Phreatobacter oligotrophus: one gene and its partner. The protein of the gene in region 1 binds, or shares a complex with, the protein of each later gene. Links are inferred from orthologs where the notes say so. Each region holds a gene or a part of one and is shown on either strand. Other genes may lie near its edges. The genes, in order: C8P69_RS15005 and moaD.

Region 1 (13,974 bases):
GGCGAGACGAGACGGTCATAGGGGCCGATGCGCAGCGGGTTGTAGCCGTTGGTGGCCTCGAAGCCATAGACCATGGCGGCGTTCTGCCAGGGCCCGCCGAGGCCGACGATCTCGACGCGCGGGCGGGTGGCACGCGAGCCGTGCTTCTTCAGCTCGCGGGTGAGGGTGGCGATGATGCCGGCGTCGCGGCCGGCCGGCTTCTCGAGGAAGGCGTACCAGGCGCGCGGCTCGGCATTGAGGGAGGAGCCGGCATTGCGCAGCACGAGTTCGCCGCCGGTGACGACGACCGCAAGGCTCGCAGCCGCGAGGCGCAGGCGCGCCGTCTTCGGCCAGGCCAGGAGGACGATCAGCGCGACATAGATCGGCGCGACCTTGGCGATGGCGAGGGCTGACTCCCAGCCCTTGCCGGAATGGGCCGAGAACTGGATCGCCCAGGCGAGCACACCCGCCGTGCCGAGCCCAAGGCCGATCGCCACGACCCGGTTGAGGCGGGGCAGGCCGCGGCGGACATAGTCGGCGAGGAGGAAGCCGGCGAGATAGGCGAGGCCGATGACGACGATGAAGAGGCCACCGACCGGCCGGCGGAAGCGCGAGACGCCCGGCACATGCTCGAAGAGGAAGGGGAAGACCGGCGTGTAGCGGCCGAGCGCATAGGCAAGGCCCGCCAGCGCCACGATGGCGAAGACCCGCCGGCCGGAGGCGAAGATGCGGCCGCCGGCAAGGCCGTGCCAGAGCAGGAGCAGCGCGGTCAGCGTGCCGGCGAAGAGATAGTTGAAGGAGCGGTCGGTGCTGTCGATGCCGGGCCGCGTGCCATGGCTCGGACCCCAGTCGCCGGTGGCGCTGGGCTGCAGCGAGCCGAGGGCGTCGGGGGCGAAGAAGGTGGCGAGGTTCACGGGGAACCAGGACGAGGTCAGCGCCGTCTCAAGGTCCACCGCGGGGCGGTTGGAGAAGCTGGCGAGCTGAGCGGTCAGCAGGATCGGCACCACCATGAGCGCGGCGCCGAGCAGCGCCATCAGCACGAAGAGGTGGAGGCGGCGGCCGAGATAGGCGAGGGGGCGCTCCTGCACCGCCACCTTGGTCAACGCATAGGCGACGAGGATGGCGCTGAGCAGCATCGGCTCCTGGGTGCGGCCGATGGCCAGCAGCACGGCGGTCAGGGTGAAGCCGATGGCGGACAGGATCGACCGGCGGTCGAGGGCGATGTCGAGCAGCAGCAGCGCGAGCGGGAAGAGGCCGTAGGCGGTGATGATGCCGACATGGTTCATGCGGCCGGCAACGACGCCGCCGAGCATGAAGACCGTGGCCGCCAGCACGGAGGCCGCGGCCGGCCAGCCGATGCGGTGGCCGTGGATGGCGATGGCCAGGCCGCCGACGAGCAGGTGGCAAAAGACAAGGAAGTCGAAGGCGAAGAGCGACGGCTCCGGATCGAACCAGGCCCAGATCAGGAAGGGCGGCTGGAAGATCAGCGACTGCGGGTCGGCGATGCTGGGATGGCCGGAATAATGGTAGGGGTTCCAGAAGGGCGTCGCGCCGGAATGGATGGCCGAGGCGAGGAACCGGAAGAAGGCGTAGAACTGGTTCTTGGAGTCCCAGGGCACGACGAGGTCGTTCAGCCACCACTGCATCCAGGCCGCCGTCCAGACCAGCGTGACGGCGAGGAGTGCGATGGCGAGGCCCGCGCGAGGGGATGCTGCGACGCTGCGCCACAGGCCCGCAAGGCGGGTTTGGGACGCGAACAAGACGGACGCGCCACGTGAGGCGGCGCGGGCCGGGCTTTGCAACGACACTGGCAGTCCCCCTGGACCACTTAGGATCCGACATTTTCACTGAAACGTGATCGACTCAAATTTCAAGTGATTTGTCGGTTCTCCCGGACCAGAGACCACAAACGACATTTACCGGACGTGAACGGGATTGGGTTGCAGCGCGGCGACGGGGGGGCGATAAGCGGGCATGTCCACGCTCGACCGTCAGCGCTCGACCTATGGTGGCCTTCGCGGCGTCCTCGCCAATCTCGCGAGCCGCTTCTCCACCTTTTCAGACCTGTCGGGCCGGCGGTTCAACGACCTGATGCCGAAGGGCCTCTATGCCCGCTCGCTCATCATCGTCATCGCGCCGATCGTCATCCTGCCGTCCGTCGTCGCCTATGTGTTCATGGAGCGGCACTGGCAGCTCGTCACCTATCGCCTCTCGGCGGCGGTGACACAGGACATCGCCGCCCTCATCGACATCCACCGCACCTATCCGGCCGACCGTGACGACGCGACGCTGAAGCGCATCGCGCGCGAGCGCCTGAACCTGATGGTCGACATCCTGCCGCCCGAGCCCCTGCCGGTGGCCGGGCCGCGGCCGTTCTTCGACGTGCTCGACGCCGCCCTGTCGCGGGAGATCGCGCTGCAGGTCGGCCGGCCCTTCTGGATCGACACGGTCGGCAATTCGGCGCTGGTGGAGATCCGCATCCAGCTCGAGGACGGCAAGATCATGAAGGTCTTTGCCCGGCGCGGCATGGCCTATGCCTCGAACAGCCACATCTTCCTCGTCTGGATGGTCATCGCCTCGCTGGTGCTGATCGCCATCGCCATCCTCTTCCTGCGCAACCAAATCCGCCCCATCCAGGCGCTGGCGGCCGCTGCGGAGGATTTCGGCAAGGGGCGCGAGGTCGCCGGCTTCCGCCCGCGCGGGGCGAGCGAGGTGCGCCAGGCGGCGCTGGCCTTCATCGAGATGCGTCGGCGCATCGAGCGGCAGATCGACCAGCGCACCACCATGCTGGCGGGCGTCAGCCATGACCTGCGCACCATCCTCACCCGCTTCAAGCTGGAACTCGCGCTCCTTCCCGAGGGACCGGAGACGGAGGCGCTGCGCCGCGACGTCGATGAGATGGGGCGGATGGTCGAGGGCTATCTCGCCTTTGCCCGCGGCGATGCCGGCGAGGCGCCGGCCGTCACCGACATCGAGATCATGCTGAAGGAGATCGGCGCCGATGCCGAGCGCACCGGTGCGCCGACCACCGTTGCCTATCACGGCCAGCCCACTGTGAAGGTCCGCCCCGACGCCTTCCGCCGCTGCATCGCCAATCTGGTGGTCAATGCGGCGCGCTATGGCGACGCCATCGCCATTACCGGCCATCGCGACCATCGCTGGCTGACCGTGACGGTGGACGATGACGGGCCGGGCATTCCGGCGGAGAACCGCGAGGACGTGTTCAAGCCCTTCCTGAGGCTCGACGACGCCCGCAACGTCGATGATGGCGGCTCGGGCCTCGGCCTTGCCATCGCCCGCGACATCGCCCGGTCCCATGGCGGCGAGATCAGCCTGTCGGACAGCCCGCTCGGGGGCCTCAGGGCGACGGTGCGCGTGCCGGTCTGACCGGCGTCAGGCCGCCGCTTCCGCGTCCGCGCCGATCCAGCGCTTCTTCGCCGCCAGAACCATGTCGTGGACGAAGAGCGACAGGTGGCCGGCGGTGATGGCGGCCGACAGCGCCATGCCGAAGATCCAGTAGCCCGGCATCGAGGAGAGCGCCGTCGTCGGCGAGGGAATGCGGCTCGCCTGGTCGAGGATCGGCTGGGCCAGCCAGGACATGAGGATGAGCCCGGCCAGGCCGCCCATGACGATGGCGGTGGAGCGGATATTGGCGAGCGGCTCGCTCGGGCCCACGAGGGCCCGCAGCGCGCCGACGAGGGTGAGGCTGAGCACGGTCGCCCAGGAGACGGCGTGGAGGCCGGCATAGACCTGCGCCTCGAAGATGCGATGGGTGGCGACGAGGGCGTCGATCCGCGCCTCCAGCGTGTCCGGCGACATCCAGAACAGCGAGAGGCGATAGCCCGGCACGGGTTCGATCAGGCCCCAGCCCGTGGTCGCGGCGGCGAGCGCCGCGGCAGCGAGATAGATCCCGCAAAACGTGATGACGAGCCGCCGCATGGACCCGAGCCTCCCATATCCCGGAGGCGACCCTAGGAGCGGGGCGGGGCCCTCACAATCGAAAGGTTAAGAGAGGGTTAACGGCGCGTCCCATCCCCGGTTCGGCCGGATTGCGGGCCGGCGGCTGCGGGGCGAGGCTCCCGGCCATACCAGGGAGGACGACCGATGACCGATCTTCACGCCGCGATGCCCGCCGCCATCCGCCGCTGGCACGCCGTCGCCGAAGCGCGGGATGTGGCCGGCCTCGCCGACCTGCTGGCGGAGACGGCGGTGTTCGAAAGCCCGGTGGTCCACACGCCGCAGGAGGGGCGGGCGATCACCACGAAATATCTGGCAGCGGCCTTCCAGGTGCTCAACAACGAGGCCTTCCACTATCCGAACCAGTGGTTCGGCGAGCGTTCGGCGGTGCTGGAATTCGCCACCGTCATCGACGGCATCGCCGTCAACGGCATCGACATGATCAGCTGGGACGAGGCCGACCGCATCACCCATTTCAAGGTGATGATCCGGCCGCTCAAGGCCATCAATATCGTCCACGAGAAGATGCGCGAGACGCTGATGGCGATGGCCGCCAAGGGCTGAGCGCAGTTCGGCGCTGAGCAGGGCTCAGCGCTGGCAGATGGTCGGGGTCGAGACGGCCTCGCCGGCGGGGCGGAACTTCAGCACCTGCGAGCCACCGAGGACCTGGCCGTTCGGCACCCAGTCGCCCGAGACGGTCATGGCCGGCGGCGTGGCGGTGCACAGGCACGGGCCGCAATAGGTGACAGGGCGGGTGCCCGGCGACTGCGCCGGGGACTGGGCGGGCGCCGCGTTGGCGCCGGCGGCAAAGCCGGCAGCGAGGACGAGGGCGGCAAAGGCGGTACGGGCGATGCGGGTCGACATGGTCTGTCTCCGGTCGGCGGCGCTGTCGGGCCGCAGGACGATGAACTTGACCATGGGTGGCGGTGGGCGGCGGAAAGGTTCAAACCGCCTAAGATTTTTCGTCAGCCCGGCGATTGCGGCCGCCGGCACGAGGAGGCGGTCCGGCCGGCCTCATGCGGCTGGAAGCGCAGGGTGATGCGGTCGCCCATGCGACCGCTCGGACGCCATTCGCCGGGAACGGGCATGTCGGGCCGCTCCTCGTCGCAGAGGCAGCCGGTGCAATAGAGGACGGGCTGGGGCGTCACGGCACGCGGCGCATCGCCGGAGAGACCGGCAAGGCCCACCACGGCGGTGACGGCGGCAGCAAGGGAGGAGAGCGGCATGAGGGGCATCGGGCGATCCTCCCGCGGACGAATGCCCCGAGAACAGCCCCTCAGGGTAAAGGTTCCATTAACGGCCTGGCCGTCGCGTGTTGGACATCCCGGCGAGAGGCGCCGTGTCGCCTGGGATCGTCACGAAGAGAGGCCCTGAAGCCGCTCACTTGGGAGTGGGTCGCGGGGATTGGCGGAAAGGTTCAGCCGACGCCGATCATCGTTGCGACGGGAATGCCCCACCCTCTCCCTCCCCTCTGGCGAGGGGAGGGAGACCACGATGTCCCGATCCGTCCGGAGCGGTTGGGCCAGGCTCAGCCGTTTCGAAGGGGCCACGACGCCAAAGCCTCCCTCCCCTCGCCAGAGGGGAGGGTGAGGGTGGGGCATTGGGGAAAGCAGGAGACCTGATCACCTCCGGAACGAAAAAGCGCGCCGGCGAGGGCGCGCTTTTCTTGTGTCCGGAGGGGGACAGGAGTTCAGCGCAGCTCGGCGCAGAACTTCTGGATCTTCTCGCAGGCCGCGGTCAGCGTCTCGGTCGATTCCGCATAGGAGAGGCGGAAGGCCGGGCCGAGGCCGAAGGCCGAGCCGTGGACGACCGCGACGCCCTCGCTCTCGACGAGCTCCATGGCGAAGTCCTCGTCCGTTGCAATGGTCTTGCCCGAGGGGGCCTTCTTGCCGATCACGTCCTGGATCGAGGGATAGACGTAGAAGGCGCCTTCCGGCGTCGGGCAGGACAGGCCCTTGGCCTGGTTCAGCATGGAGACCACGAGGTCGCGGCGCTGCTCGAAGGCCTTGCGGCGCACGGGGATGTAGTCCTGCGTGCCGTTCAGCGCCTCGACGCCGGCCCACTGGGCGATGGAGTTCGGGCCCGAGGTCTGCTGGCCCTGGACGAGGTCCATCGCCTTGATGAGGGCCTCGGGGCCGGCAGCGTAGCCGATGCGCCAGCCGGTCATGGAATAGGCCTTGGACAGGCCGTTCATGGTCAGGGTGCGCTCGTATAGGCCGGGCTCGACCTGGGCCGGGGTGGTGAAGGTGAAGTCGCCGTAGACGAGATGCTCGTACATGTCGTCGGTGAGGATCCAGACCTGCGGGTGCTTCATCAGCACGTCGGTCAGCGCCTTCAGCTCCGCGCGGGTATAGGCCGCGCCCGTCGGGTTCGACGGGGAGTTGAAGATGAACCACTTGGTCTTCGGCGTGATCGCCTTGTCGAGGGCCTCGGCGGTCAGCTTGTAGTTGGTCTCCGGGCCGGCCGAGACGAAGGTCGGCGTGCCGCCGCAGAGCGCCACCATCTCCGGATAGGACACCCAGTAGGGGGCGGGGATGAGGACCTCGTCGCCGGCGTTCAGCGTCGCCATGAAGGCGTTGAACAGGACCTGCTTGCCGCCGGTGCAGACGATGGCCTGCTGCCACTTGTAGTCGAGGCCGTTCTCGCGCTTGAACTTGGCGACGATGGCCTGGCGCAGCTCGGTGATGCCCGAGACGGCCGTGTACTTCGTCTTGCCGTCGGCGATGGCCTTGATGGCCGCCATCTTGATGTTGTCCGGCGTGTCGAAGTCGGGCTCGCCGGCCGAGAGCGAGATGACCTTCTTGCCCTGCGCGTTCAGGTCGCGGGCCTTCTGCGCCATGGCGATGGTGGCAGAGGGCTTCACGCGCTTCAGGGCGTCGGCGAGAAAGGCCATGGTCGACTCCGTCGAGTTTGAAAATCCCCGAAGGCACGTTATGACCGCGTGCAAATTCTCCGCGGCGCCTCGGCGTTCCGGCGGGGACGTTTAGTCGCGCGTCACGGCGCGAACAAGCGAAAAACATTCATAGAAGCCATCATCAGGAAGGGACCCCATGAGCAGCTCTGCGCGCAGCATCGGCCGGGCCACGCGCCGCGGCGTCGTCCTCGGGTTTGGCGGCCTCCTCGCCGCGCCCCTCTTCATCCGCGGCGCCTCGGCCCAGGCCTGGTCGCCGTCGCGGCCGGTCAAGCTGGTCGTAGCCTATCCGGCGGGCGGCCCGACCGACGGTATCGCCCGCATCGTGGCGCAGGACATTTCCGGTCCCCTCGGCCAGCAGGTGGTGGTGGAGAATGTCGGCGGCGCCTCAGGCGCCATCGGCACGCGGCAGGTCGCCCGCGCCGATGCCGATGGCCACACCATCACTTTCGGCAACAACCAGACGCACGGGAACAACATGTTCCTGCTGAAGGAGCCGGGCTACGACGCGGTGAAGGACTTCTATCCGCTGGCCGGCGCCGGTGCCTTCGAGCACATCTTCGTCGTGAAGAACGACCTGCCGGTCCGCACCATTCCCGAGCTCATCGCGCTCGCCAAGTCGAAGCCGGACGCGCTCAACTACGGCTCGACCGGCGTCGGCTCGGGCTCGCACCTGTCGACCGAGCTCTTCATGGTGCGCACCGGCATCAAGATGACGCATGTGCCCTATCGCGGCGCGGCGCCGCTGGTGCAGGACATCGTCGGCAACCGCATCGACGTTGCCAACTCGACCATGGCGAGCGTCTTCACCCAGATCCAGGGCGGCCTGCTGCGGGGCATCGCCATCGGCTCTCCGAAGCGCAATCCGCAGCTGCCGAACGTCGCCACGCTGCGCGAGCAGGGCGTGACCGACGCCGACGCCGAGAGCTGGACCGGCTTCTTCGCCCCGGCCGCGACCCCGCAGGCGGCCCTCGACCGGCTGTCGCGCGAGATCCTCGCGTCGCTGGCGAAGCCCTCCGTGGTCGAGGCCATCACCAAGCTCGGCTTCACCATCACCGTGCGCGATCCGGGCGCCTTCCGGCCCTATCACGCCCAGGAGATGCAGACCTGGGCGGAGATCATCCGCGCCGCCAACATCCAGCCCTCTGGCTGAGACCGCGCGGCTAACCTTGTCTTAGCGCCTTGCTGCGATGGTGCCCCGGTTGAGCAACCGGGGCATCCATGCTGGCCTCCCTCCGCAGCGGCGACTGGCTGACCGAAGATCGCGCGCGCATCTATGCGCTGATGATCGCGCTGTTCGGTGCCGCCTCGCTCGTCTTCATCTGGACGACCGGCGGGCCGATGACGGACCGGTTCGGCCGGCCGATCGCCACGGACTTCTCGGGCATGTGGACGGCCGGGCGGATGCTGGTCGGCGGCGATGCCGTCGGCCTCTTCGATCCCGAGACCCATTTCGCCTTCCAGCGGCAGGTCTTCGCCAACCCGGCTGTCGACGTCTATGGCTGGCACTATCCGCCCTTCTTCCTGGCGGTCGCGGCGCTGATGGGGCTGTTGCCCTATGTGCCGGCGCTGATCGCCTGGCAGGCCTCGACCTTCGCGCTCTATCTCGCGGCGGTGAGGGCCATCGCCCCGCCGCACCGGGCGCTGCTTGCGGTCGCCATCGGCTTTCCCGCCGTTTTCGTGACGCTCGGCCACGGCCACAACGCCTTCCTCACCGCTGGCCTCCTCGGCTTCGGCCTCCTGCTCCTGCCGACGCGGCCGGTCATCGCCGGGATCTGCATCGGGCTCCTCGCCTACAAGCCGCAGTTCGGGCTCGTCCTGCCGGTGGTCATGCTGCTCGGCTGGCATGTCCGTGCCGTGCTCGCGGCCGGCGTCACCGTTCTCGCCATGGCGGCGGGCGTGACGCTCTGGCTCGGTCCAGAGGTCTGGACGGCCTTCCTCAAGGGCGCGGTCTTCACCCGCGAGGTGATCCTCGAACAGGGCATCACCGGCTGGGCCAAGATCCAGTCCACCTTCTCCGCCTTCCGCTCCTTCGGGGCGCCGTTGCCGCTGGCCTATGGCGCGCAGTTCGCCGTCACCGGGCTCGTCGTCGCGACCCTCGCCCTTGCCGCCTGGCGGCGGGCCGACCACCGCCTCGTCGCCGCCCTGACCGCCACCGGCGCGCTGCTCGCGACGCCCTACTGCCTCGACTACGACATGACGATCCTGGCGGTCGCCGTCGCCTTCACCGCCGCCCACGGCGTCGAGAAGGGCTTTGGCCCCTACGAGAAGACGCTGCTCGCCGCCGTCTGGCTGCTACCGCTCGTCGCCCGGCCCGGCATGATGGTGACCGGCGTGCCCATCGGCGTCCTCGTCATGGCCCTGTTCTTCGGCGTCCTCGCCCATCGTGCGTTCGGGCCCGACCTCCTCCGCCTCTCCGCCCGCTGGAGCCCCGCCCGTGGCTGAACCGCAGAAGCGCACCGCCCGCCCCGCCGCCGCGCCCGCGGCCGGCAGCCCGGCGCGCGCCCTCATCGACGACCTCGCCCGCCGCCTTGCGGCCGAAGCCTCACGCCCCTCCGTCGCCGTCCTGCTGCCCTGCTACAACGAGGCGGCGACCATTGCCGCGACCGTTGCCGCCTTCCGCGCCGCGCTGCCGGAGGCCACCGTCTACGTCTATGACAACAATTCCACCGATGGCACGGCGGAGGCGGCGCGCGCCGCCGGCGCGGTGGTCCGCCACGAGCCCTTCCAGGGCAAGGGCAACGTCGTCCGCCGCATGTTCGCCGACGTCGATGCCGACATCTATGTCATGGCCGATGGCGACATGACCTATGACCCGACGGCGGCCCCGGGCCTGGTCGACCTGCTGCTGCGTGACCAGCTGGACATGGTGGTCGGCGCCCGGGTCGACAGCGAGGAGGCCGCCTACCGGCGCGGCCATCGCTTCGGCAATGCGATGTTCAACCGCATCACCACGACCCTGTTCGGCTCGCCCTTCAAGGACATCTTCTCGGGCTACCGCGTCTTCTCGCGCCGTTTCGCCAAGTCCTTCCCCGCCTCGTCCTCGGGTTTCGAGATCGAGGCGGAGCTGACCGTGCATGCCATCGACCTGAAGCTGCGCACCGGCGAGGTGCCGCTGCCCTATGGCAAGCGCCCTGAGAATTCGCACTCGAAGCTCAAGACCTATCGCGACGGCGCGCGCATCCTCTGGACGCTGGTCAATATGTATCGCGCGGTGCAGCCGCTGCGCTTCTACGGCCTGATTGCCGGCGTGCTGGCCATGGGGAGCCTCGGCCTCGCCGCACCGATCATCCAGACCTATCTCGAGACCGGCCTCGTGCCGCGCTTCCCCACCGCCATCCTGTCGGCGGCGGTGATGCAGCTCGCCTTCCTCATGCTGGTCTGCGGCCTCGTGGTCGATGCGGTCTCTGGCGGACGACGCGAGATGAAGCGCATGCGCTATCTCGACCTGCCGGCGCTCGCCTGCGAGCCGCCCGCGGCCCATCGTCCCGGCGGCTGACAATCCCGCTGCGTTCGCTATAACGAACGCATGAGCCTCGTCCTCCATGCCGCCCAGCGTTCGGCCAATTGCTACAAGGTGCGCCTGCTCCTGGCGCATCTCGGCATGCCCTTCGACCTGCGCGACGTCGACATCCTGCGCGGCGACACCCGCACGCCCGAGTTCCTCGCCATGAACCCCCGCGGCCGGGTGCCCGTGCTGCAGGTCGAGGGCGGCACCGTTCTGATCGAGTCCAACGCCATCCTCATGTATCTCGGCGAGGGAACCCGCTTCCTGCCCGAGGACAAGCTGTGCCGGGCGATGATGATGCAATGGCTGTTCTTCGAGCAGAACTCGCACCATCCCTCCCTCGGCGAGGCGCGGTTCTGGATGGCGCTCATCCCCGGCGGGCGCGACCTCAAGCGCGACCTCGTCGACGACTGGATGGAGAAGGGCGAGGAAGCCCTGTCGCGGATGGAAAGCCAGCTCGCCCGCTCGCCATTCGTCGCCGGGGACCGGATGACGCTCGCCGACATCGCGCTCTATGCCAACACCCATCTCGCCCACGAGGCGGAGTTCGACCTGACGCCGTTCCCGGCGGTGCGCGGCTGGATCGACCGGGTTGCGGCCGAGCCCGGCCATGTCGGCATGGACTGGCGTCCGATGCCGGTCGCGGCCTGAGGGAGGCGGATCATGGCGGTGCGCGTCCAGCGTGAGGATTTCGACATGGGGGCGGAGGTCCGCCGCCTCACGGCCGGCCGCGTCGATGTCGGGGCGGTCGCGACCTTCACGGGCCTCTGCCGTGGCGTGACCGGCAGCACCACCATCGGCGCCATGACGCTCGAGACCTACGAGGCCATGGCGCTGGCCGAACTTGGCCGCATCGAGGCCGAGGCGCGGGGGCGCTGGCCGCTGCAGGACGTGCTGATCGTCCATCGCTACGGCCGGATGGAGCCGGGGGACAACATCGTCCTGGTGGTCACGCTCTCCGAACATCGCGAGGCGGCCTTTGCCGCGGCCGAATTCCTCATGGATTTCCTCAAGACCCGCGCGCCGTTCTGGAAATTCGAGGAGGCGGGCGGGGAGGGGGCCTGGGTCGCGGCGAAGGAGGCTGATGATGCCGCCGCCACCCGCTGGCAGGCTGCCGAGGACGGTCCCGCGCGCTCCTGACCGGGGCGGCGTTTCGCCGCGACGTATGGTGAACGGCGCTTAACCCTGTCGCGCCGACCCGGCTGGTCCATTGGCAAGGGTTGCCCGGCTAACAGCGTGCGGCCGGCGCGGGGCCGGCGTGCAGGGCATCAGCAGGACATGGGACGGGACACGCCAAGGGAGACCTATGGCCGGGGGCTGAACAGCATCCCCCTGCGCTTCGCGCTGCTCAGCTTTGTGGTGGCGCTGGCCGCCGGCGGGCCGCTGAGCTTCGTCGTGCTGACCCGCATGGCGGATGATCAGCCGGTCGCGGCGGCCGCCGTCATCGCGCTCGGCATGGCCGCCATCTCGGCGGGCATGATCCTGCTCGCCGCCCGCAAGCTCACCAGCACCATCGCGGCCATCCAGCGCTCCACCGATGCGGTGGCGGCCGGCCGCTTCGACGAGGTTTTGGATGTCGATTGCGCCTGCGAGATCGGCGGGCTCGCCGAGAGCTTCCGGCGCATGGTGCAGCGGGTGAATGCCAGCATCGTCCGCATGAACGTCCTCGCCCATACCGACCTCGTCACCGGCCTGCCGAACCGTGCGGTGGTCACCCACGTCCTCAACCTCGCCGCCGGGCGCGCCCAGGACGGCTGCGAGGGCGCGTTGTTCTTCATCGATCTCGACGGGTTCAAGGCGGTCAACGACACCTATGGCCATCGCGCCGGCGATGAGCTGCTGCGCCAGGTCAGCCGTCGCATCGTCGTCGATGGCTTCGGCCGCCAGCCCGAGGATCTCGCCAGCTGCACCAATGCGCTCGGCGAACTGATCGATGCCTGCCCTGACGATCTCGTCGTGGCGCGCTTCGCCGGCGACGAGTTCGTCGCGTTGCTGCCCGGCGCAGCGGACATGGCGGTGCTGCGCGCCCGCGCCGACGCCATCCTCGCGGCCCTGCGGCGGCCGTTCCGCATCGCCGGCCATGACATCGTCATCGGCGCCAGCATCGGCATTGCCCGCGCGCCGGACGATGCGCCGGCGCTGGGCGAGCTCATCAGCCTCGCCGACTTCGCCATGTATGTCGCCAAGGCGCGCGGCAAGAACACCGCCGTCTTCTTCGACCAGGACCTGCGGGACCTCGTGCGCGAGCAGGCGGAGCTGGAGGCCGACCTGCGGCTCGCCGTCGAGACCCAGGCGATGGAGCTGCACTACCAGCCGAAGGTGTCGACCACGACCGGCGACCTCGTCGGCGTCGAGGCGCTGCTGCGCTGGACCGATCCCAAGCGTGGCGCCGTCGCGCCCTCGCATTTCGTGCCGCTGGCCGAGAAGGTCGGGCTGATGGAGGACCTCGGCCGCTTCGTCGTCACCGCCGCCGTTCGCCAGCAGGTGATCTGGTCGGCGGAGGGGCTCGACCTGCCGGTCGCCATCAATGTCTCGCCGCGCCAGCTCGAGGACCCTTCCTTCGTGCCCGAGCTGCTGGATCTGGTGACACGCAGCGGCGTGCGCCCGGAGCTGATCGAGGTCGAGGTGACGGAGACCGCGCTGATCAGCGACTATGCCGAGACGGCGGCCAAGGTGCGACTGCTGCGGCAGGCGGGGCTTGCCGTCGCCATCGACGATTTCGGCGTCGGCTATTCCAATCTCTCGCACCTCTCGCGCCTGTCGGCGACGGCGCTGAAGATCGATCGTTCGCTCATCGAGCGCGTGACCGAGGACGAGAAGGCAGAGGCCATCATTCGCGCCGCCATCGACATGGCGCGGGCCCTCGGCCTGACCAGCGTCGCCGAGGGCATCGAGACGCCGCAGCAGGCCGCCTTCCTCGCGAGCGCCCGCTGCGACGTGCTCCAGGGCTTCCTCTATGCGCGGCCCATGCCCCCGGCCGACCTCCTCGCCTGGCTTGCGGCGCGCCGCACCAACCCGGTGGCGGATCTGACGGACGGGTTGAGGCAGGCCCTGTCCTGAGCGACCCGGGACGGGGCTCGTCCAGCTAGCCACAAATCCCTGTTTTCGCATGTGTTTCCTGCGCCGCGCCGGGGCCTCCCGTGCAGCGGTGCATCTTTACAGGCGAGGGTGCCCCGCCCATCGTGGCGGCTTCCAACCCCGGAGGTCGTCATGGGCCGCACGCTGTCCCGCCGCCATTTCCTCGCCACGACGGCCGCGGCCGTCTCCGCGCCCCGCCTGTCGCTGGCCCAGGGCGCCAATGTGCTGAAATTCGTGCCGCAGACCGACGTCGCCGTGCTCGATCCGGTCTGGACCACGACCTATCCGACGCGCGACCACGGCTACCTCGTCTTCGACACGCTGTTCGGCATGGACGGCCAGTACCGGATGCAGCCCCAGATGCTGGCCGGGGCGGTGACGGAGGCCGACGGCAAGGTCTGGACGCTGACCCTGCGCGACGGCCTGAAGTTCCATGACGGCACGCCGGTGCTGGCGCGCGACTGCGTCGCCTCCATCAAGCGCTGGGGCGCGCGCGACGCCTTCGGCCAGGTGCTGCTAGCGGCGACCGACGAGCTCTCGG
Region 2 (14,443 bases), on another replicon or contig:
GGCCGAGATCGGCCACGGCGCCGATGCCGGGGAAGCCGGCCTTGAACCGGGCGTCGCGCGCCGCGACGATGAGGTCGGCGGTGAGGGCCAGCGACAGGCCGGCGCCCGCCGCCGCGCCATTGACCGCCGCGATGATCGGCTTGTCGGCGGTCAGGAGCGGGATCAGCCAGCGATAGGTCCGCGTCATCCGCGTCTTCACCGAGAGCGTCGCCCGGTCGTCCATGGAGCGGATGTCGCCGCCGGCGCAGAAGGCCTTGCCCGTGCCGGTGAGGATGATGGCCCGCACGCCGGAATCGGCGAGGAGCCCGGGCAGATGCGTCTCGATCCCCGCCTTGATGCCCGCCGACATGGCGTTCATCGACTTCGGCTCGTTGAGGATGAGGGTCGCGACCGCCCCCGTCCTCTCCACCCGGACCGAGTCCCCGGCGCCTTCGCTCATGATCGTCCTCCCGATGCGTCCGGTTCCGACGGACGAAGCATCGTTTCAGTGGACGAAATCGGCGGGACGAAAGCCACTCCCCATTTCGGGCAGGGGCGTCAGGGGCGGGTGAGCACCAGCGGCCGGTTGTCGGCCGGCGTCTTGACCCAGCGCCCGCCATCCTCGCGGCGGAAGGAGAGGGTGCCGCTTTTGCCCAGGATGACGAGGATCTCGCGGTCGAGCCGCCACGATGTGAGGCCGAGTGCGGCGACCGAGCGCTCGCAGCCGCTGGCGACGTCGAGGGCAAAGCGCTGTTCGAGGGCGCCGGCATCCGCCGCCAGCTCCTGTTTCAGGCCGAGGCTGCACAGGGCGCGTCCTGTGGGCTGGCCGAGGTTCCAGCCGCCGGCGACATCGTCCGCCGTGGGCAGGGTCCGTCCGGCGAGCCCGAGATTGGTGAGGAAATAGACGGTGGGATCGCCGGCCCTGAGCGATTCGAAGATGCCGACCTCGGTTTCCTCGAAATCGAAGGCCGGCTGTCCCGCGCGGTCGAGCCAGCGGATCGCGCCGGTGGGCGCCACCGACCAGGCCGCGACGTTCGCCACCGCCGGGAAGGCGGCCGCGCAGCCCTCGGCCAGCGTCAGGCCGCGGCCCGGTCCCGCCCGTTCGGCGCGGAAGGTCACGGCGCATTTGCGGCTGCCGGAGGGGTTGGAGAGCTCCCAGGGGCCGACGGCGCGCTCCACCAGCGCGGCCTCGGATTGCGCGGGCGCCTGCGCCCTGGCGGGCGGCGGGACGATGAGGGCGGCGACGAGGAGCAGCGCGGGAACCATGGGCCGATTTGAAACGCGAAACCGGTCCTTCGTCCACCCGCCGTCAGTTGTCCTGGAGCCGCAGGCAGGAGAGATCCGCCGCCCCCGCCCGGCGGGTGATGATCGCCGCCTTGCGCCGAACCCCCGGCCCCGGCGCCCGCGCATCGCGGCGGATCGGGTTCGGCAGGATGGAGACCAGAAGGGCCGCCTCGCCCGTGGTCAGCCGCGCCGCCGGCTTGCCGAAGGCGCGCTGCGCCCCGGCTTCGATGCCGAACTGGCCGGTCGGACCCCATTCCGCGACGTTGAGATAGATTTCCATCATCCGCCGCTTCGACCAGATGAGGTCGATCATCAGCGCCAGGGGGATCTCCAGCCCCTTGCGGAGGACGGCCGTCGGCCCGGTATCGCCCTGCCAGAGGAAGAGGTTGCGGGCGACCTGCATGGGCAGCGTCGAGGCGCCGCGGCTCGGGCCGTCCTCGTCGTCGATGACGGCCATCAGTTCGCGCCAGTCGACGCCGCGATGGCGGCAGAACTGCCCGTCCTCCGAGGCGATGAGCACGGCCGGAACGGCCCGCGCCACCTGGTCCAGCGGCACGATGGTGCGCTCGTAGCCCTGCAGGGTCACCATACGCCAGACCATGCGGGTCGAGATCGGCGTCACCACCGTATAGACCAGCGTCAGGACGAGGGGCGTCAGGGCAAGGACAAGGCCGGCGAGGACCAGGCGGCGGAGGAAGCGGAGCATGACCATCGCATCGGAGGGAACGACCGCTCCCGGCCGGGAGCGGCTGGTGCGCGGCATCGATGGATGCCCCGCCGGCTGGATCGCCGTGACGATCGCCGCCGAGGGTCCGCTCGCGCCGAGCGTCACGATAACGCGCGATTTCGCCGATCTCACCGTCGGCGTCGAAAAAATCGCCGTGGACATGCCCATCGGCCTGCCCGACCGGGCGGGACCCGGCGGGAGAGGGCCGGAATCGCTGGTGCGCCCGCTCCTCGGCGAGCGCCAGTCATCGGTCTTTTCGGTGCCCTCCCGCGCCGCCGTCGAGGCGGAGGACTATCGGGAATGCTGCCGGCTGGCGCTGGAGACCTCCGATCCGCCCCGCAAGGTGTCGAAACAGGCCTTCTTCCTCTTCCCCAAGATCCGTGAGATCGACCGGCTGCTGCGCGCCGATCCCGCGCTGGTCCATCGCGTCCATGAGGTCCATCCCGAGGTCGCCTTCTGGCGGCTCAACGGCGAGACGGCGGTGCCGGAACCGAAGAAGGTGAAGTCGCGGCCGTATCCGCCGGGCCTTGCCTTCCGCCGGGCGCTGCTGGTCGCGGCAGGCTTCCCGGAAGCGCTTCTCCTCGCACCGCCGCGTGGCGCGGGGCCGGACGATCTGCTCGATGCCGCGGTCAATGCCCTCGTCGCCCGCCGCCTGCTCGCCGGCACGGCGCGGCCCTTTCCCGATCCGCCGCTGCGTGATGCGCATGGCCTGCCCGTCGCCATCTGGGCTTGACCCGGCGCGCCGGCCGGGCTCCCGTGCCCGGCCTCCAAGGACAGTCCCATGCTCACGCCCGACGACATCCGCGCCGCCCATGCCCGCATTGCCGGCCATATCCGCCACACCCCGACCCTGACCCTGCCGGCGGAGACCTTCGGCACGCCGGTGCCGGTGGCGATGAAGCTCGAATTCCTGCAGGTGACCGGCACCTTCAAGGCGCGCGGCGCCTTCAACACCCTGCTCGGCGGGACCATGCCGGCGGCCGGCGTCTGTGCCGCCTCCGGCGGCAATCATGGCATCGCCGTCGCCCATGCCGCGGCGACCCTTGGAATCCCCGCCCGCATCTTCGTTCCGGAAATCTCATCGCCCGCCAAGATCGCCCGCATCCGCGAGACAGGCGCCGACCTTGTTGTCGGCGGCGCCCGCTATGCCGAGGCGCTGGCTGCCTGCGAGGCCTTCGCGGCCGAGACCGGCGCGCTCTCCGTCCACGCCTATGACGCCTGGGCGACCATGGCCGGCCAGGGCACGGTCGGCCTGGAATGGGAGGCGGATGCCGGCCCGCTCGACACGGTGCTGGTCGCCGTCGGCGGCGGCGGCCTCATCGGCGGCATCGCCACCTGGTTCGGTCGTCGGGTGAAGGTCGTCGGCGTCGAGCCGGAGGGCTCCCGCGCCCTCCACGCGGCGCTCGCCGCCGGCGGGCCGGTCGATGTCGACGTCCAGTCGGTCGCCGCCGATTCGCTCGGCGCCCGCAATGTCTTCGGCCGCGTCTACGAGACCGCCAAGGCCCATGTGGACCATGTCGTCCTCGTCCCGGACGATGCCATCCGTGAGGCGCAGAAGCGGCTGTGGCTCGGCCTGCGCGCCGCCAGCGAACCGGGCGGCGCGGCGGCCCTTGCGGCCCTCATCTCCGGCGCCTATCGCCCTGCGCCCGGCGAGCGCGTTGGAGTCCTCGCCTGCGGCGCCAATGTCGATCTGGCCGCCCTTGCCGCGACGGTCGCCGGCTGAACGATCCGTGATCGTTTGCCGCCTTGAAATGGTGGTTTTTGAGGACGACCATGGTAGCTTGTGCACTGCACGAGCCTCGAACCGGAGCGGATCTTGAGCGACGGCATGGACAAGGACCGCCCGCAGGAATCCCGCCAGGATCAGGCCCCGGCCCGCAACGGCTATGACCTGGCCCTCTCCCATGCGATCGACCGGGCTCGCCTGGTGCTCCTGTGGGAGCAGATCTGGCCGCGCCTCGTCCTGTTCCTCGTCATTTTCGGCGGCGTCCTGTCCGTGTCCTGGCTGGGCTTCTGGCAGGTCGTGCCCTACTGGGCGCGCTTCGGCGGCGTTGTGTTCGTCGTGGCGCTGCTGTTCGGCGCAGCCTGGCCGCTGTTCACCATCCGCCGTCCGAGCGAGCAGGAGGCCCTGCGCCGCATCGACCGCATGACCGAGGGCGGCCACCGCCCGGCCACCGCGCTTGCCGACGACCTCGCCACCGCCAACGACCCCTTCGCCAAGGCGCTCTGGGCCGAGCATCGCGCCCGTGTCGCGGCCGCGGCCGGCCGGTTGCGCACCGGCATTCCGACGCCGCGCATGCCGGCGCTCGACCGTTACGCCATGCGTGCGCTCGCCCTGCTGCTGATCGTGCCGGCCTACTTCCTCGCCGGCGATGAGCGCATGGCGCGCCTCATGACCGCCTTCGACTGGCGCGCCCCGCCGACCCCCATCACCTACCGCATCGACGCCTGGGTGACGCCGCCGGCATATACCGCCCGCCCGCCGGTGATCCTGCCGACGCGCCGCTCCGGCGAGCCGCAGCCGGTCCAGGCCGAGCCCGAGATATTCCGCGTGCCCGCCGGCTCCGTGGTGACGCTGCGCGTCGCCGGCCTCGCCGATGTCGCCGTGAAGCCCGAGGGCGGCGTCGCCGAGGCGCCGGCGCCTGAGCGCCCGGCCAATGCCACGGCTGCGGCCACCGGCACGCCTGCCCCCGCTCCCGCCGCACCCCAGCCCGGCGCCGCGGCCCTTGCCGAGACGCGGTGGACCGTCAGCCGCGCCGGCACGCTCGCCGTCAGCGGCACGGGCGCTGCCCCCATCGTCTGGCGCTTCGAGGCCATCGCTGACGGCGCGCCGACCATTGCCTTCGAGCGTCCGCCGCAGGCCGACCAGCGCAACCAGATGGTTCTCGCCTACAAGGTCGAGGACGATTACGGGGTGAAGGAGGCCGAGGCCACCATGACCCTCGCGCCCTCCGCCCAGGCGCTGCAGCGCCCCGGCGCGCGGCCGCTGGCCGAATTGCCGCCACTTCCCCTCACCCTGCCGCAGGCGCGCACCCGCGCCGGCAACGGCCAGACGGCGCGCGACTTCACCACCCATCCCTTCGCCGGGCTCCAGGTGGCGGTGAAGCTGAAGGCCCGCGACGATGCCGGCAATGAGGGCTTCTCCGACACGCTCTACGGCACGCTGCCGTCCCGGGTCTTCTCCAAGCCCATCCCCCGCGTCCTCGTCGAGCAGCGCCGCCTGCTCGCGCTCGACGCCAATGCCGCCCCGCGCGTCGCCCGGGCGCTGGAGGCGCTGACCACCGCCCCGGACGTCTTCAGCGTCGAGACGCCTGTCTATCTTGGCTTGCGCACCGCCTATTTCCGCCTCGTCCGCGCCCGCAACGACGAGGCCCTGCGCGAGGTCATGGACTATCTCTGGGACATCGCCGTCCGCATGGAGGATGGCGACGTCTCCGAGGCCGAGCGTGCCGTCTCCCAGGCCGCCGAGCGCCTGCGCCAGGCCATCGAGCGCGGCGCCTCCGAGGAGGAGATCCGCCGCCTGTCGCAGGACCTGCGCCAGGCCATGGACCGGCTGATGCGCGAGCTTGCCGAACAGGCGATGCGCAACCGTCAGGACGGCCGCAACCAGCAGCAGCAGGCCCAGCGCGACCCGAACACCCGCACGGTCCGCCCGCAGGACCTGCGCGACATGCTCAACCGCATCGAGAACCTCGCCCGCAACGGCGCCCGCGACCAGGCCCAGCGCCTGATGCAGGAATTGCAGCAGATGCTGCAGGGCCTGCAGGCCGGCCGCCAGCAACAGCAGCAGCAGGGCGAGAACGGCGAGAGCGGCGAACAGGGCGAGAGCCCGCTCGACCGGCTCGCCGACATGATCCGCCGCCAGCAGCAGCTGCGCGACGACACCTTCCGCCGCCAGCAGGAGCAGCGCCGCGCCCAGCGCAACCAGCAGCAGCAGCGCAACGGCCAGCGCGGCCAGCAGGGCCAGCAGCAGCCCGGTCAGCAGGGCGAGAACGGCGAGCAGGGCGAACAGGGCTTCGACCAGCTCGGCGACGCCCAGCGCCAGCTGCGCGAGCTGCTCGACCAGCTGCGCGAGGAGCTCGGCCGGCAGGGCCAGGGCGGCGAGGGTCAGGAAGGCCAGCAGGGCCAGGGCCCCGGTGGCTCTGAGGCCGGCCGTCAGGCGCAGGAAGGCCTCGACGGCGCCGGACGCGCCATGCGCGAGGCCGAGGAAGCCCTCGGCCGTGGCAATGGCCAGGGCGCGACGGATGCCCAGGGCCGTGCGCTGCGCAATCTCCAGCGCGGCGCGCAGGGTCTCGCCCAGCAGATGCAGGAAGGCCAGGGCCAGGGCCAGGGTCCGGGACAGCCCGGCCAGGACGGGCAGGCCGGCCGCCTCGGCCAGGCCGGCAACCAGGACTACGACCCGCTGGGCCGTCCGACCCGCGGCCGCGAGGCCAATGACAATTCCGACGTCCGCATCCCCAATGCCGGCGAGGGCGCCGCCCAGCGGGCCCAGCGGGTGCTGGAGGAGCTGCGCCGTCGCCTCTCCGAGCAGGATCGCCCGCAGCTCGAGATGGACTATCTCGAGCGCCTGTTGCGCGGCCTGCAGATCCAGTAAGGGCCGTCGCCGGGCGTCAGGCCTCGGCGGCGGAGAGTTCCAGCACGTCGCCCGGCCGGATGGCGCGGAACAGCTCCGGCGCGATGCCCCGCTCGGCCAGCGCTGCGGCCAGGGCCTCGCGCGGCGCCTCGATGGCCTCGTTGGTGAGCTGCACCGTGCCCCAGTGATGGGCCAGCGCCCGCCGCGCCCCGCAATCGATCATCACCTGCACGGCTTCCGCCGGGTTCATGTGCTGGTCGCGCATGAACCAGCGTGGCTCATAGGCGCCGATCGGCAGGATGGCGAGGCGGAACCCACCGAACCGGCGCTTGGCCTCGCGGAAATGGTGGCCGTCGCCATAGCCGGTATCGCCGATGTGGTAGACGAGCCCGCCCGGCGCCTCCAGCACGAAGGCGGCCCACAGCGCCTTGTTGCGGTCGAACAGGCCGCGCGCCGTCCAGTGGCGCATGGGGGCGAGATGCACCGCCATGCCGTTGCCGATCTCGACCCGGTCGCCCCAGTCATGGGCCTCGGCGCGGATCGCGGCGTCATGGCTCTTCATGATCGCGTCCTGACCCAACGGGGTGATGACCCGCGGCTGATGGACCGCCTGCAGGCGCGACAGGGTCGCGGCGTCGAGATGGTCGTAGTGCCCGTGGCTGACGAGGACGAGGTCGATCTTCGGCAGGTCCTCGAAGGCGATGCCCGGCGGGTTCGCGCGCTTCGGACCCGCGAAGGAGACCGGCGACATGCGCTCCGACCAGACCGGATCGAGCAGGATGTTGAGGCCCCGCGTCTGCAACAGGAAGCTCGCATGGCCCACGTAAGACAGGCGGATCGCATCGCCCTCGACCCGGGCCGGCGGCTTGTCTTTGGCGGCGAGCGGCCACGTCTCGGGCCAGCGCGCCTTCTCGTCATTGCCGAACTGCCAGCGCAGCAGGTCGGTGAAGGGCTTGGGCGGCACGCCGTGTGGGTCGAAGAACCGGGTGCCGTCGAAATGGTCGCTCACCGGCCCGCTGTAATAGGCCTGCCGGTTGAAGGCGACAGCGCCGCCCGCCCCGCCGATCACCGGCACGCTCGCCAGCAGCGCCAGCAGCCGGCGGCGGCTGAAGCGGCGGGATTTCTGCGGCGGGGGCGAAGCGTCGGGGGGCGCCATGGAAAGGGAGTCTAGCCCCCTGTCATGGGCGGAAAGAAGGCGATCTCCTCGGCATCGTCGAGGGTCGCATCCGGCTTCACGTGAACCTGATCGAGCGCGGCGCGGATCACCGTGCGGTTCTCGAAGGCATGGGCATAGGTCTCGTCGAGCGAGATCAGGTGGTCGATGAGGTCGGAGACGGTGCGCACGCCCGGCGGCACGGCGATCTCCTCGGAGGATTTGCCGATGCGCTCGCGCACCCAGGCGAAATAGAGGACCTTCACCGCTCGTCTTCCTCGATCAGGTGGCCGGCGCCGGCGCGGAAATAGTCGTAGCCGGTGTAGAGCGTCAGGATCGCCGCGGCCCAGAGCAGCACGATGCCGGTGAGCGTCACGCCGGCGATGATCTGGTCGCCCGCCGGGCCGGCGATGAGGAAGCCGACCGCCACCAGCTGCACCGCCGTCTTCCACTTGGCGAGCCGCGTCACCGGCACCGAGACGCGCAGCTCGGCGAGGAATTCGCGCAGGCCCGAAACCAGGATCTCGCGGGCGAGGATCACCATGGCCGCCCAGAGCGACCAGCCGAGGATCGTGCCGTCGGCGGCAAGGAACAGCAGCACCACGCCGACGAGCAGCTTGTCGGCAATGGGATCCAGCATCCGGCCGATGGCCGAGTGCTGCTGCCAGGCCCGTGCGAGGTAGCCGTCGAAATAGTCGGTGATGGCGGCCGCGACGAAGATGCCGAGCGCCACCCAGCGCAGCCAGATGCCGCCCTCGTAGATGACCTGCACGAAGAGGCACGCGGCCAAGAGTGGCACCGCCACCACCCGGCCGTAAGTCAGCAGGTTGGGAACGCTGTAGGTTCCCCCGCCGCGACGGCGGGTGATCGGATCGGCCGAACTCATGATCTTGTGATGGACGAGGGGGCGCTTCGGGTCAATGGAATCCCTCGTCCGGGCCCGCTGGCTGTTGGACAGAACCCCGTGAAGGTCTAGAACGCGGGTCATGACGCTGACCTCCACCACCCCCCACGGATCCGCCCTCGGTGCGGTCGTCCTCGCCCGTCCCTGGCTCGCCGCGGCGCTGTTCATCGCCGCCGCCGGCACGGGGGCCATCCTCGGCGCCTACTTCTTCGAGTTCGTCGTCGGCCTCTCGCCCTGCCCGCTCTGCCTGCAGCAGCGGACGCCCTATTACGCGGTGATCCCGGCGGCTTTGGTCGTGGCGGCGCTGGCCTGGAAGCGGGCCCCGGCGCCGGTCATTCGCCTCGGGCTGCTCGTCCTCGCCGGGCTGATGATCTGGGGCGCGGGTCTCGGCGTCTATCACGCCGGCGCCGAATGGGGCTTCTGGCAGGGGCCGACCACCTGCGCCCAGCCCATCGCCATCGCCCGCAATCCCGGCGACCTTCTCCGCCAGATCCAGACGGCGAAGCCGCTGGCCGACTGCACGGTGGCGGCCTGGCGCTTCCTCGGCGTGTCGCTGGCGGGCTGGAACGTGGTGATCGCCACGGTGCTGGCCGCCGTGGCGCTGGTGGCGGCGAGCCGGCCGCGCGAGACCGCCTGAGCCCTTACGGCTCCAGTTCGGTGTCCCAGTAGAGATAGTCCATCCAGCTCTCGTGCAGATAGTTCGGCGGGAAAAGCCGGCCATTGGCGTGCAGGTCCTGGACCGAGGGCGCGAAGGGCAGGCGGCCCAGCGTGAGGCCGGATTCCTTCAGCGTCATCGAGCCCTTGCGGAGGTTGCAGGGCGAACAGGCGGTCAGCACGTTGTCCCAGGTGGTCTGGCCGCCCTTCGAGCGCGGGATCAGATGGTCGAAGGTGAGGTCCTCGCCGTGGCCGCAATACTGGCAGCGGAAACGGTCGCGCAGGAAGACGTTGAACCGGGTGAAGGCCGGGTTGCGCGACGGCTTCACGTAGGTCTTGAGCGAGACGACGCTGGGCAGGCGCATCTCGAAGCTCGGCGAGTGGATCGCCTTGTCGTAGGTGGAGACCACGGTGACGCGGTCGAGGAAGACGGCCTTGATCGTGTCCTGCCAGGACCAGAGCGACAGGGGGTAGTAGCTCAACGGGCGGTAATCCGCGTTGAGCACCAGGGCCGGCCATGAACCCGGAGAGATTGCGGTCGAAACCGGCAATGCCTCGGGCGATACGGCGACCGTCAAGATGAACTCCTTGCGATCGGGCGGCTCGGTGATTCGCGAGCCGCGAATTCAGGCACTGATGAATAGTATGGGGTTCGTGTCGCTCTTGTGAAGCCCTCGGAGCCCATCAGCTCTGCGTGACCGGCGCACCGGAACGGCCCTTGAGCAAGGCGTAATGGGCCCAGAGGAGGCGCGCCGCCACGGCGCGATGCGGACGCCAGCGCTCGCCGAGAACTCGCATCTCCGCTGCGTCTGGCCGTGCGGGAAGCCCCAGCGCATCGGCTGCCGCGGCCTGCAGGGCGATGTCGCCGGCCGGCCAGGCATCGGGATGGCCGAGGCAGGTGAGGAGATAGACCTCCGCCGTCCAGGGGCCGATGCCGGAGACGCGGGTCAGCGCCGCTTCGGCCTCCTCGGCCGGCAGCGAACCGATCTGGTCGAGGTCGAGCGTGCCGTCGAGAACGGCTGCTGCCACCGCCCGGAGCGTCCGGGTTTTCGGCCGCGACTGGCCGGCGGCGCGATAGGCCTCGTCGCTGCCTGCCGCCAGCGCCTCCGGCGTGATGGCCCCGAAAACCCCGCGGGTGCGATCCCAGATCGCCTGCGCCGCCAGCGTCGAGATCTGCTGGAAGACGACGACGTGCACGAGCCCCTCGAAACCGGCGGGACGCCGGCGCAGCGGCGGCCGGCCGTTGGCCGCGGCGAGCCTCGCCATGACCGGGCAGGCGGCCGAAAGCGCCGCCATGGCCCGGTCGAGGTCGTCATCGCTGGCGATGGTCATGCGTGTCCCTTGCCGGTCGCCTCTTGTCGAAGGACCATGCCTTGACCATAGGCTCCCCCATGGCACCAGCCCACCACCTCGAACCGCAGGCGGTCCTGCGTTTCGCCCCGAGCCCCAACGGCTATCTCCATCTCGGCCATGCGCTGAGCGCGCTGGAGAACGAGCGGCTGGCGGCCGTGCTCGGTGGCCGGCTGCTGCTGCGCATCGAGGATATCGACCGCGCCCGCTGCCCGCCGCATCTGGAAGCGGCGATGATCGAGGACCTCGCCTGGCTGGGGATCCCCTTCGAGCCGCCCCACCGGCGCCAGTCCGAGCATCTCGCCGACCACCGCGCCATGCTGGCCCGGCTCCAGGCAATGGGCCTCGTCTATCCGAGCTTCGAGAGCCGCAGCGACCTGAAGGCGCTGGCGGAGGCCCGGGCGCGGGAGACAGGCCGCCCCTGGCCGAACGATCCCGACGGCGCGCCGCTCTATGCCGGATCGGGGCGTGCCATGCCGCCGGAGGAGGTCGCCGCGCGGCTGGCGGCGGGTGAGCCCCATGCGCTCCGCCTCGACATGGCGGCGGCGCTGGCCCGGCTCGACGCGCCGCTGACCTGGACCGAGGTGGATGCGGCCGGCCAGCCCCTGCGCGTCGTGCCCGCCCATCCCGCGCGCTGGGGCGACGTGGTTCTCGCCCGCAAGGACCTCGGCACCAGCTACCACCTCGCCGTCGTCACCGACGACGCGCTGCAGGGCGTGACCCATGTGGTCCGCGGCATGGACCTGTTCGAGGCCACCGCCGTTCATCGTCTGCTGCAGGAGCTGCTGGGGCTCCCCGCGCCGCTCTATCGCCACCATGACCTGCTGCTCGGGCCGGACGGCCGCAAGCTCTCGAAGAGCGACCAAGCCGAGGGATTCCGGGCGCTGCGGGAGGCGGGCGTGACGGCGGCGGAGCTCAGGCGGCAATTGGGGTTCTGACGAAGCCCCTCACCCTTCCCTCTCCCCGCGTGCGGGGAGAGGGGGCAACAGCGTTGAGGCTTCATCGGCGACGGTCGTGCTTGGCACCGCGACAGAGAAACAGCGCGACATCGTGGTCCTCCTCTCCCCGCCTGCGGGGAGAGGGGGCAACAGCGTTGAGGCTTCGTCGGCGACGGTCGTGCTTGGCACGACGACAGAGAAACAGCGCGACATCGTGGTCCCCCTCTCCCCGCGTGCGGGGAGAGGGAAGGGTGAGGGGCCATCCGCCCACCCGAGCCACAGAGGACGGCAAGGGGGGCGGATCAATCGTCGGCCCGATGAGCCCGTTCGCCCCTCAGATCGTCCGGCCCGCCGCCGCCCAATAGGGATCGCGCAGCCGCCGCTTGAAGATCTTGCCGGAATCCTCCCGTGGGAGGTTGTGGCTGACTTCGATCGTCCGCGGCACCTTGTAGTCGGCGATGCGCGCGGCGAGCTTCGCCTTCAGCTCGTCGACGCGGATCTCGACGCCCGGCTGCGGCTCCACCACCGCCATGACGCTCTCGCCGAACTCGGCATGGGGGATGCCGAAGACGGCGCAGTCGCGCACCTCCGGCAGGCCGAGCAAGGCGGCCTCGATCTCGGCGGGATAGATGTTCACGCCGCCGGCGATGATCATGTCGCGCTTGCGGTCGCAGAGGAACACGTGGCCGTCGGCATCGACATAACCAACGTCGCCGCAGGTGATGAAACCGTCGCGGTCGACCTCGCGCCGCTTCTCCGGCGCCTTGTGGTAGGTGAATTCGGGATAGCCGGCGATGCGGCAATAGAGTTCGCCGATGGCGCCCTGCGGCAGCACGGCGCCCGTCTCGTCGACGACGCGGATCTCCGCGCCCGGTGACAGCCGCCCGACCGTCCCGGGCTTCAGGAGCGCGTCCTGCGAGGTCGCGAAGGTCACCGGCCCCGTCTCGGTGCCGCCGTAGAACTCATGGATCACCGGCCCCCACCAGGCGATCATCGCCGCCTTGACGTCCGCGGGGCAGGGCGCGGCGGCATGGATGACGAAGCGCAGCGAGGAGCTGTCGTAGCGGGCGCGGACCGCCTCGGGCAGCTTCAGGAGCCGCACGAACATGGTCGGCACCATGAAGATCGTATCGATCCGGTGCTCCTCGATCAGTCGAAGCATCTCCTCGGCATCGAAGCGCGGCATGAGCACCAGCACGCCGCCGAGGCGCCCCGCGCGGATGCCGAAGGAATTGGGCGCGGAATGATAGAGCGGCCCCGGCAGCAGCGCGCGGACGCCGGGCCTCAGGCCATAGACGAGGGCGCGCAGGCCCTCGGTCGCCTTGGCTTCCTCCGGGGTCGGCGCCTTGCGGCGCACGCCCTTCGGCCGGCCTGTCGTGCCGGAGGTGTAGATCATGCTCATCGGCGCCGGGCGGGCGGCGCCCGCATAGGGCTCCTGGCGCGCCATCCAGGCCTCCAGGGCCTCGGCGCCGGCGAGGGCCGTGCCCGGCCTCTGCGGGAAATGCTCCGCCACCTCCGGCGGCACCGGCACGGCGAGCACGGTGAGCCCCTCCGGCAGGTGGCCTGCGAGCGGCTCCAGCAGGTCGTCATGGCCGACCAGCACCTTGGCGTCGCAATCGTCGAGGATGTAGCGGATCTCGTCGGGCTTCAGGTGCCAGTTCACCGGCACCGCATAGGCGCCGAGCGTTGCCGCCGCATAGGTCGCCTCGAGGAAGGCGATGTCGTTGCGCATCAGGATGGCGACGCAATCGCCGGGCCCGACGCCGAGCCGCTCCAGCCCGCCGGCGATGCGCCGGGTGCGGGTTTCGATGGCCTCGGGGTCGCGCTGCCGCGCGCCGCTGACGATGCCGCGCGACAGGGGTGTTTCCTCAGGCATGGCGGCCCTCCCGGCCTCCTCGCGCCCTCAGTTGACGGCGCGCGCCCGCCCCTCCCAATGGGGGCTTCTCAGGGCGGTTTTCAGGATCTTGTTCGCCTGCGACAGCGGCATCTCGTCCCTGACCTCGATGGTCTGCGGGCATTTGAAGCCGGCGATGCGCGTCTTGCAGTGGGCGATGATCTCCTCCGCCGTGGCGCTCTGCCCGGCCTTGAAGGTGACGACGGCGTGCACCGCCTCGCCCCAGATGTCATGCGGCACGCCGATGACGGCGCATTCGCGGATCGCCGGGTGGGTGAGGACGGCGTTCTCGACCTCGATCGAATAGACGTTCTCGCCGCCGGTCACGATCATGTCCTTGATGCGGTCGGAGACGAAGAGATAGCCGTCGGCGTCGAGATAGCCGGCATCGCCGGTGTGCATGTAGCCGCCGCGCAGGGCCTCCGCCGTCATTTCCGGCTGGCCCCAGTAGCCCTTCATCACCGTCGCTCCGGCGACGATGATCTCGCCGATCTGGCCGACCGGCACGTCGCGGTCGTTCTCGTCCACCACCCTGATGTCGCAGCCGACGATGGCCCGCCCGCCCGAGGCGAGGCGATGCACCTTGGCGGGGTCGAGCGAATGGTCCGCGGGCTCGAGATAGGTGCAGGCCGGGGAGAGCTCGGTCATGCCATAGGCCTGGGCGAAGCGGACATGCGGCAGCCGCTGGATCAGCGCCTCAAGCGTCGCCACCGGCATGGGGGCGCCGCCATAGCCGATGAGCTGCAGCGAGGAGAGATCGTAACGGTCGAGATCCGGCTCGTTGAGGATCATCGTCATCATGGTCGGCACCATGGAGGTCATGGTGATCCGATGGGTCTGGATGGCCTCCAGAACGCCCTTCACCGTGAAGCGCGGAATGACGACATGGGTCGCGCCCAGCAGCGTGTTGGTGAAGACGCGGGATCCCGCGGCCGCATGATAGAGCGGCCCGGCATGGAGCCCGACCACCGAGCTGTCGAGCTTGGT

Evidence for each region.
Region 2: the proteins of C8P69_RS15005 (region 1) and moaD are in contact, whole or in part, in a crystal structure (PDB 1FMA), measured with the Escherichia coli proteins. The link is inferred for Phreatobacter oligotrophus from one-to-one orthologs.

Annotation. Positions count from the first base shown.
Region 1 is NZ_PZZL01000006.1:117,231-131,204, reverse strand. The notes cover bases 9,923-12,756. They hold C8P69_RS15005 (molybdenum cofactor biosynthesis protein MoaE), read left to right. Parts: upstream 9,923-11,018; coding sequence 11,019-11,495; downstream 11,496-12,756. Other genes in these bases: C8P69_RS15000 (putative bifunctional diguanylate cyclase/phosphodiesterase), read left to right, coding at 11,634-12,756; C8P69_RS15010 (glutathione S-transferase family protein), read left to right, coding at 10,377-11,006; C8P69_RS15015 (glycosyltransferase family 2 protein), read left to right, coding at 9,923-10,346. In the rest of the region: C8P69_RS15060 (YfhO family protein), read right to left, coding at 1-1,739; C8P69_RS15055 (ATP-binding protein), read left to right, coding at 1,954-3,366; C8P69_RS15050 (hypothetical protein), read right to left, coding at 3,373-3,918; C8P69_RS15045 (nuclear transport factor 2 family protein), read left to right, coding at 4,084-4,500; C8P69_RS15040 (hypothetical protein), read right to left, coding at 4,525-4,800; C8P69_RS15035 (hypothetical protein), read right to left, coding at 4,902-5,171; C8P69_RS15030 (pyridoxal phosphate-dependent aminotransferase), read right to left, coding at 5,627-6,829; C8P69_RS15025 (Bug family tripartite tricarboxylate transporter substrate binding protein), read left to right, coding at 6,987-8,000; C8P69_RS15020 (glycosyltransferase family 87 protein), read left to right, coding at 8,069-9,292; more of C8P69_RS15015, read left to right, coding at 9,357-9,922; more of C8P69_RS15000, read left to right, coding at 12,757-13,415; C8P69_RS14995 (ABC transporter substrate-binding protein), read left to right, coding at 13,566-13,974. UniProt on the Escherichia coli protein: Converts molybdopterin precursor Z to molybdopterin. This requires the incorporation of two sulfur atoms into precursor Z to generate a dithiolene group. The sulfur is provided by MoaD.
Region 2 is NZ_PZZL01000003.1:475,818-490,260, forward strand. What follows is about bases 6,357-9,221. They hold moaD (molybdopterin converting factor subunit 1), read right to left. Parts: upstream 7,983-9,221; coding sequence 7,731-7,982; downstream 6,357-7,730. Other genes in these bases: C8P69_RS09395 (TIGR02302 family protein), read left to right, coding at 6,357-6,584; C8P69_RS09400 (MBL fold metallo-hydrolase), read right to left, coding at 6,601-7,719; pgsA (CDP-diacylglycerol--glycerol-3-phosphate 3-phosphatidyltransferase), read right to left, coding at 7,979-8,602; C8P69_RS09415 (disulfide bond formation protein B), read left to right, coding at 8,703-9,221. Also shown: C8P69_RS09370 (enoyl-CoA hydratase/isomerase family protein), read right to left, coding at 1-439; C8P69_RS09375 (AprI/Inh family metalloprotease inhibitor), read right to left, coding at 538-1,245; C8P69_RS09380 (transglycosylase domain-containing protein), read right to left, coding at 1,289-1,969; C8P69_RS09385 (DUF429 domain-containing protein), read left to right, coding at 1,968-2,723; C8P69_RS09390 (threonine/serine dehydratase), read left to right, coding at 2,772-3,713; more of C8P69_RS09395, read left to right, coding at 3,807-6,356; more of C8P69_RS09415, read left to right, coding at 9,222-9,257; C8P69_RS09420 (HNH endonuclease), read right to left, coding at 9,262-9,825; C8P69_RS23830 (hypothetical protein), read left to right, coding at 9,773-9,943; C8P69_RS09425 (DNA-3-methyladenine glycosylase family protein), read right to left, coding at 9,959-10,606; tRNA glutamyl-Q(34) synthetase GluQRS, read left to right, coding at 10,666-11,562; C8P69_RS09435 (acyl-CoA synthetase), read right to left, coding at 11,897-13,438; C8P69_RS09440 (long-chain-fatty-acid--CoA ligase), read right to left, coding at 13,466-14,443. UniProt on the Escherichia coli protein: Involved in sulfur transfer in the conversion of molybdopterin precursor Z to molybdopterin.